DNA from 2 places in the Lysinibacillus sp. FSL P2-0066 genome. Region 1 is predicted to be linked to the other one. Evidence: a T-box and tRNA genes for the amino acid it is inferred to sense, from the RefSeq annotation. Region 1 holds a T-box; the other holds one or more tRNA genes.
The links. The T-box of region 1 lies ahead of tyrS (tyrosine--tRNA ligase). A T-box ahead of a tRNA ligase gene usually reads a tRNA of that ligase, here a tRNA-Tyr.
Positions count from the first base shown of each region.

Region 2: it has a tRNA-Tyr gene. The T-box ahead of tyrS (tyrosine--tRNA ligase) is inferred to sense a tRNA for this amino acid. The anticodon was not compared.

Region 1 covers NZ_CP150202.1:2,842,900-2,846,315, reverse strand. The annotation lists gene MKZ14_RS14220 (LTA synthase family protein) at 1-1,185, shown strand, start outside; T-box leader at 1,437-1,677, shown strand; gene tyrS (tyrosine--tRNA ligase) at 1,821-3,035, shown strand; gene MKZ14_RS14210 (DUF2759 domain-containing protein) at 3,091-3,270, opposite strand.
Region 2 covers NZ_CP150202.1:4,376,341-4,379,756, reverse strand. The annotation lists gene MKZ14_RS21770 (acyl--CoA ligase) at 1-805, opposite strand, end outside; tRNA gene MKZ14_RS21765 (tRNA-Asn) at 1,076-1,152, shown strand; tRNA gene MKZ14_RS21760 (tRNA-Glu) at 1,266-1,340, shown strand; tRNA gene MKZ14_RS21755 (tRNA-Val) at 1,396-1,471, shown strand; tRNA gene MKZ14_RS21750 (tRNA-Tyr) at 1,490-1,573, shown strand; tRNA gene MKZ14_RS21745 (tRNA-Gln) at 1,588-1,662, shown strand; tRNA gene MKZ14_RS21740 (tRNA-Lys) at 1,676-1,748, shown strand; gene rocF (arginase) at 1,933-2,838, shown strand; gene sigW (RNA polymerase sigma factor SigW) at 2,972-3,416, shown strand, end outside.

The DNA.
Region 1 (3,416 bases):
GAGATGTTTGGCAAATATAAAGGTCGTAACCTAATTGTTGTGTCAATGGAGTCATTACAAAACTTTGTCATCAATAATGACATGAATGGTCATGAGATTACGCCATTCTTAAACTCTTTAACAAAAGATAAAGATACGTATTATTTCAGTAACTTCTATCACCAAACAGGTTTAGGAAAAACATCTGACTCTGAGTTTATTGTTGAAAACTCATTGTTTGGCTTAGGTCGAGGTGCTGTATTCTTCACGCATGGTGGAAATACGTATAATTCAATGGCTGAACGCCTTGGAGAAAATGGTTACTTTACAAATGTCATGCACCCTAATAATAAATCATTCTGGAATCGTGACATGATGTACCAATCGTTAAAAATTAATAAATTCTACGATATAGATTCATATACTGTGGAAGAGGGGCAAGCTGTAAACTGGGGAATGAAAGATGTTCCATTCTTAGAGCAATCAGCTGCTTTAATGAAAGATATGCCACAGCCATTCTACTCTAGACTTATTACATTAACGAACCATTATCCATTTACATTGGACCCAGAAGATATTATGATTCCTGAATATGATTCAAATTCAGGTACATTAAATCGTTACTTCCAAACTGTACGCTACATGGATGAAGCTTTAAAAGACTTCTTCCAACAGTTAAAAGATCAAGGTGTCTATGATAACTCTATTATCGTGATGTATGGGGATCACTATGGTATTTCTGAGAACCATAATAAAGCAATGGCACAATATTTAGGAAAAGATCAAATTACACCAATGGATAATGCAATGCTTCAAGAAGTACCTTTATTCATCCACATCCCAGGAGCTGGCGATGGAAAAGAAATGACTGAGATTTCAGGACAAATGGATTTACGTCCAACGATCTTACATCTTCTTGGCGTTGAAACGTCCAAAGATATGCAAATGGGTGCAGATTTATTCTCTCCAGAGCATGAGGACTTTGTAGTCTTCCGTGATGGACGCTTTATTACAGATAAATACGTCTATGCTGGTGAAGCTTGCTATGACAAAGCAACTGGCGAAGAAATAGATGTTGAGCCATGTCAGCCTTATGCTGATCGTGCCACTATGGAGCTAGAAAACTCCGATGCCATCATCAATGGAGACTTACTTCGCTTCTATGACGAAAAAACAGGTAATTTAAAGCAGGATTCAGTAAAATAATCAAAGAGAGATCTCGTGTAGAGATCTCTCTTTTTATATTGCGGATAAAAAGGAATTAGTCACACGCAACCATTTATAAAATTTATTTGTGAATCTTATGTTTAAGAAAACACCCTTCACAATGTTACTACGCTAGGCAAGTGAAAACACTTTATTGACCTTTCTCTATTGACAAAGAAAAAGAGATGATTATAATAAGTGTAAATATCTGCATAACGAAGATTTGTTTTTCGCATTTCGGAGTATAAGAGTGAAAGGCATCGAAAAGAACGAGTAACTTTAATGGAACTGACAGAGAGTAGCCGGTTGTTGAGAGGCGCAAGGGATATTAAAGTGAATACATCTTGGAGCTGCGTACCGAAACTTAAGTAGGCTACGACGGGGTTGCATCCGTAATCATTGCAGAAGTATCGCTACGGCTGTACTTGTTGAGGAGGGCTATGTGAATAGCTCTCGAAAAAAGGTGGTAACACGTTTATCTACGTCCTTTAGGAATTTCCTAAAGGCGTTTTTTTTATGCCTTTTAAGCAGTGGATTTAGATAAAAGTTAGTAAAGCCTTGTCAACAGTCAGTACCTCATGAACTCTTATAGAGCTTGCAATATTAATATTTAATATTACAAGGAGATGTTTCGTATGTTTTTAACACCAAAGGAGCAAATAGCGATTATCAAGAAAGGCGCTAGCAAGATCGTAGATGAGCAGGATTTACTTGGAAAATTAGAGCGATCGTATAAGGAACAGCTACCTTTAACGATTAAGCTAGGGCTCGATCCGTCCGCACCCGATATTCATTTAGGTCATGCTGTTGTTCTACGAAAAATCAAGCAAATGCAAGATTTAGGCCATCAAGCAGTGATTGTGATCGGTGATTTTACAGGACGAATTGGCGATCCTACAGGTAAAGCAAAGGGGCGAACAGCCTTAAACGACGATACAGTAAAGAAAAACGCCCAAACATATTGTGAGCAAATTTTTAAAGTGCTAGATATAAACAAGACAACGGTTCGTTTTAATAGTGAATGGTTAGCAAAACTGTCCTTTGAAGAAGTCATCAAGCTAGCAGCCTCAACATCTGTTGCTCGACTTTTAGAGCGCGAGGATTTTCAGAAACGTTACCAACAGCACATACCAATTGGTATACATGAGTTTTTCTACCCACTTATGCAAGCGTATGATTCGGTAGAGCTTGAGGCAGATATAGAGTTAGGTGGAACGGATCAGACGTTCAATATTCTAATGGGGCGCACCTTACAAAAGCATCGAGGATTAGAAAAACAAATTGCTATTTTTATGCCCCTACTAGAGGGATTAGATGGCATTGAAAAAATGAGTAAGAGCTTAGGTAATTATATTGGTATCAATGAAGCACCTGAGATTATGTTTAAAAAAGTGATGGAAATACCAGATACTTTAATTATCAAATATTTCGAATTAGCAACAGATGAGCATCCACTAAAAGTGCAGGCTATTAAAGAGAGACTACAAAGGGGAGAGAATCCCCGCGATTTGAAATTTCTATTAGCAGAAATTATAACGACTTTATATCATGGACCTACAGCAATGGAGGAAGCAAGAGCTTATTTTGAAGCAGCATTTCAAAGAAAGGAAATACCCAAAAACATTCCCATACTGCTCTTAGAAATTGATAAGGAAAGAATAATGGATATCATTCCACAACTAGTGGAAATAGGTTTTATTCATAGTAAGAGTGAGTTTTTGCGGTTAATCAAGCAAAATGGAGTCTCCTTGAATGGAGAAAAGATAGCGATGGATGATTTATCACAAGTATTAATGAATAATGATGTCCTACAATTGGGCAAGAAACGATTTCTTCAACTCAATAAGTAATAACAAACAAAAAAAGAGCAATCTCCGAGGAGACTGCTCTTTTTTTGTCTGAATTTTAGTGTAATTTTGGTGGGTAACCGCTGTGAACAATCGTCATGATGACGAACCATCCGAATACAGCAGCACTTAATAAGTTGAAAACAACGCTTAATAGGTTCTTTTCTTTAATTGCTTGGAATGTACCAACTACAGCTAAAATCGCTACTAGACCAAAAATAACCATTAATAAGTTCATTAAAAATAGACACTCCTTTCGACATCAGAAAATGAATGTCGCAAACAATATTCCTCCTTAATTGTAAACGTTCTACTTGTTTTTGTCGAGGACTAAAATACTGCAAACTATGAACATTTATCGTCAAATTGTGGCAAAGTCTGTAT
Region 2 (3,416 bases), 1.5 Mb from region 1:
AACATAGAACATTAACTTTTTCATCCTGCATTAATTGAAGGTAGGTTTTTGCATCGAATCCACCATGATAGACAAATGCGGTAGCACCGAGCATGATTGTTGATAAAAAAGGACTCCATATCCACTTTTGCCAACCTGGAGCAGCTGTTGCCCACACAAGGTCTCCTTCACGTACACAAAGCCATTTTGAAGCTGCAGTTCTAATATGCGCATAACCCCAGCCATGTGAATGAACAACACCTTTAGGTTTGCCAGTGGTACCAGATGTATAAGATAGGAATGCCATGTCATCACGTGTAGTAGCTACAGCTGTAAATGTAACTGGTTGCTTGTTTGCCAATTCATCTAGAGAAGTCCAATCTCCTTTCGCAGCACCGATCACTAGTTTATTTTTCAATGCGTCTACAGAAGAAGTAATTTGATCAATTTCACTAGTAAAAGCCTCATAGGCAATCACTGCACTAGCAGAAGAATGCTCCATACGATATTCTAAATCGCTTGCACGTAGCATCTCTGAACATGAAATAGGTACAATGCCAGCCTTTAAGCAGCCTAAAAAAACGAAATAGGCTTCTGGAAGTCGAGGAATAATAACTAATACACGATCACCCTTTTGAAGCCCCTTCTCCGTAAAAGCATTTGCGTATTGATTCATTTTTTGATTAAGTTCCACATAAGAAACTGTCCGTCTCTCTTGTTGGGTATTTAACCAACGTATTGCTTGGCGATCACTATCTTGCGAAAATTTTTCTAATTCCTCTGTGATGTTATAAAATTCAGGTGCAATTAAATCATTTGATACCATCTTGAACATCCTCCCCCAGAAAATTTGATAGAAAATTCGTAAAACTATTTTTATTTTAACAATTGAAATAATATACAGCAAGAATAATTAGTACGTTAAATAGAAATATTAGAGTTAATAGAGAACTATTATGCTGTGAGACGAATATAGAAGCAGACTTCGACAAAAAAATATAAAAATTTTCATAAAATGTGTTGCATTATTTATAATGCTTGCTATAATAATAAATGTACTTAAGAGGTTGTCTAAAACCAAAGTGAATAGTATCGTTCCGAAGTAGCTCAGTTGGTAGTAGCACCTGACTGTTAATCAGGTTGTCGCAGGTTCGAGTCCTGCCTTCGGAGCCATTTTTTTGCCCTTTTTTTAAGTACTATAATACATAAAAAAATTTTTAAAAAAGCATTGCAATTATTAATTAAAAATGTTATTATAATTCTTGTCTTGTTTGAGACGTAATATTGGCCCCTTGGTCAAGTGGTTAAGACACCGCCCTTTCACGGCGGTAACACGGGTTCGAATCCCGTAGGGGTCACCATTTAAAACATAGGCTTTATAAAGAAAATAAACTGTGATATAACACCTGTTTCTATGGAGGATTAGCTCAGCTGGGAGAGCATCTGCCTTACAAGCAGAGGGTCGGCGGTTCGAGCCCGTCATCCTCCACCATTCTTATTGTGTTATTTCGGAGGGGTAGCGAAGTGGCTAAACGCGGCGGACTGTAAATCCGCTCCTTAGGGTTCGGCGGTTCGAATCCGTCCCCCTCCACCAGTTTTATAAATGATTGGGGTATAGCCAAGCGGTAAGGCAACGGATTTTGATTCCGTCATGCCTAGGTTCGAATCCTAGTACCCCAGCCATTTTTTCTTTTATGAGCCATTAGCTCAGTTGGTAGAGCATCTGACTTTTAATCAGAGGGTCGAAGGTTCGAGTCCTTCATGGCTCACTTTTCTAGAATAAAATTATTCAAAAGTGTTATATTAACTACAGATAACTAATCTCTTGCTGAAAACAGTAGGAGATTTTTTTATGTTATTTATAAATGAATAAATATGCAACTTTTTGTCGAGTTGAACCAAGTAGTATGTAGGCTTTACAATAGTCTTATAACTTTTAGGGGGTATAAAAACATGAATAAACTTAATATTTCTATTATTGGAGTACCAACAGATTACGGACAAACACGTCGTGGTGTAGATATGGGACCAAGTGCTATTCGATATGCAGGTGTTGTTGAACGTTTAGAGGCTATCGGACACGATGTACAGGATCAAGGGGATATTCGTGTTAGTCAAAAGCTTGCAGACGGAGCTGTGGATGAAAAATTACTAAATTTAGAGGAAGTTGTAGAAGTTAGCACTGCATTAGCCAATAGTGTACATGAAGTAGTGGAACAAAAAAAATTCCCACTAGTATTTGGTGGAGATCATAGTATTGCTATTGGAACATTAGCAGGATTAGGCGAGCATTACAAAAATCTTGGTGTTATCTGGTATGACGCTCATGCAGATTTAAATACACCTGAAACAACACCTTCAGGCAATATACATGGGATGCCGTTAGCAGTTAGTATTGGGCTAGGACATGAGCGTTTAGTGCAAATTCGTAACTATGCTCCAAAAATTAAGCCAGAAAACGTTATAATTATTGGAGCTCGTTCAGTAGACCCAGGAGAGCGTGAATTGATTCGTCAACAAGGAATTAAAGTATATACAATGCATGAAATTGACCGACTTGGCATGACACGTGTGATGGAAGATGCACTTGCTTATTTAAAGGAACGAAATGTTGATGGCTTACATTTATCGCTTGATTTAGACGGACTAGATCCACTTTATACGCCAGGTGTGGGTACACCAGTCCCAGGCGGAATTACTTATCGAGAAAGCCATTTAGCAATGGAAATGTTACAAGAATCAGGCATGGTAACTTCAGCAGAGTTTGTAGAGGTAAATCCTATATTAGATGAAAAGAATACAACAGCAAATGTGGCTGTTGCATTAATGGGATCTTTATTTGGCGAAACACTAGTTTAAAGAAAATTTGACAAAAAATTGCCTGTTGCCACATTGCATAAAAATCTTTTGCTATAATTGAATTAAAACGAAACTTTTCTTATCGGTGCTTCGTATAGTATAAGACAGTTGTAAAGGTGGAGAAGTCAACACAATGGATGCGTTAGTAAATAAGAGAATAAAACAAGTGCTTAAAGGCGATCAAAACGCATTTGCCGATATTGTGAGTCTCTATCAGCACAAACTGTACCAAGTATGCTATCGAATGTTAGGCAACAAACAAGAGTCTGAAGATATTGCTCAAGAGGCTTTTGTGCGTGCTTATATGAACTTGCATACATTTGATCAGAAAAGAAAGTTTTCGACGTGGCTTTATCGCATAGCGACAAACCTCTGCATTGACCGTATTCGAAAAAAGAAACCGGATTATTATTTAGATGCAGAAGTAGCTGGTACAGAAGGGCTTGATATGTATTCGCAAATCGCAGCAGACGACCAGCTACCAGAGGAGCAGTTAGAACAAATGGAGCTGCAAGATCGCATTCAATATGAAATTGGACGATTGCCGGATAAATACCGTTCGGTTATAGTATTGAAAT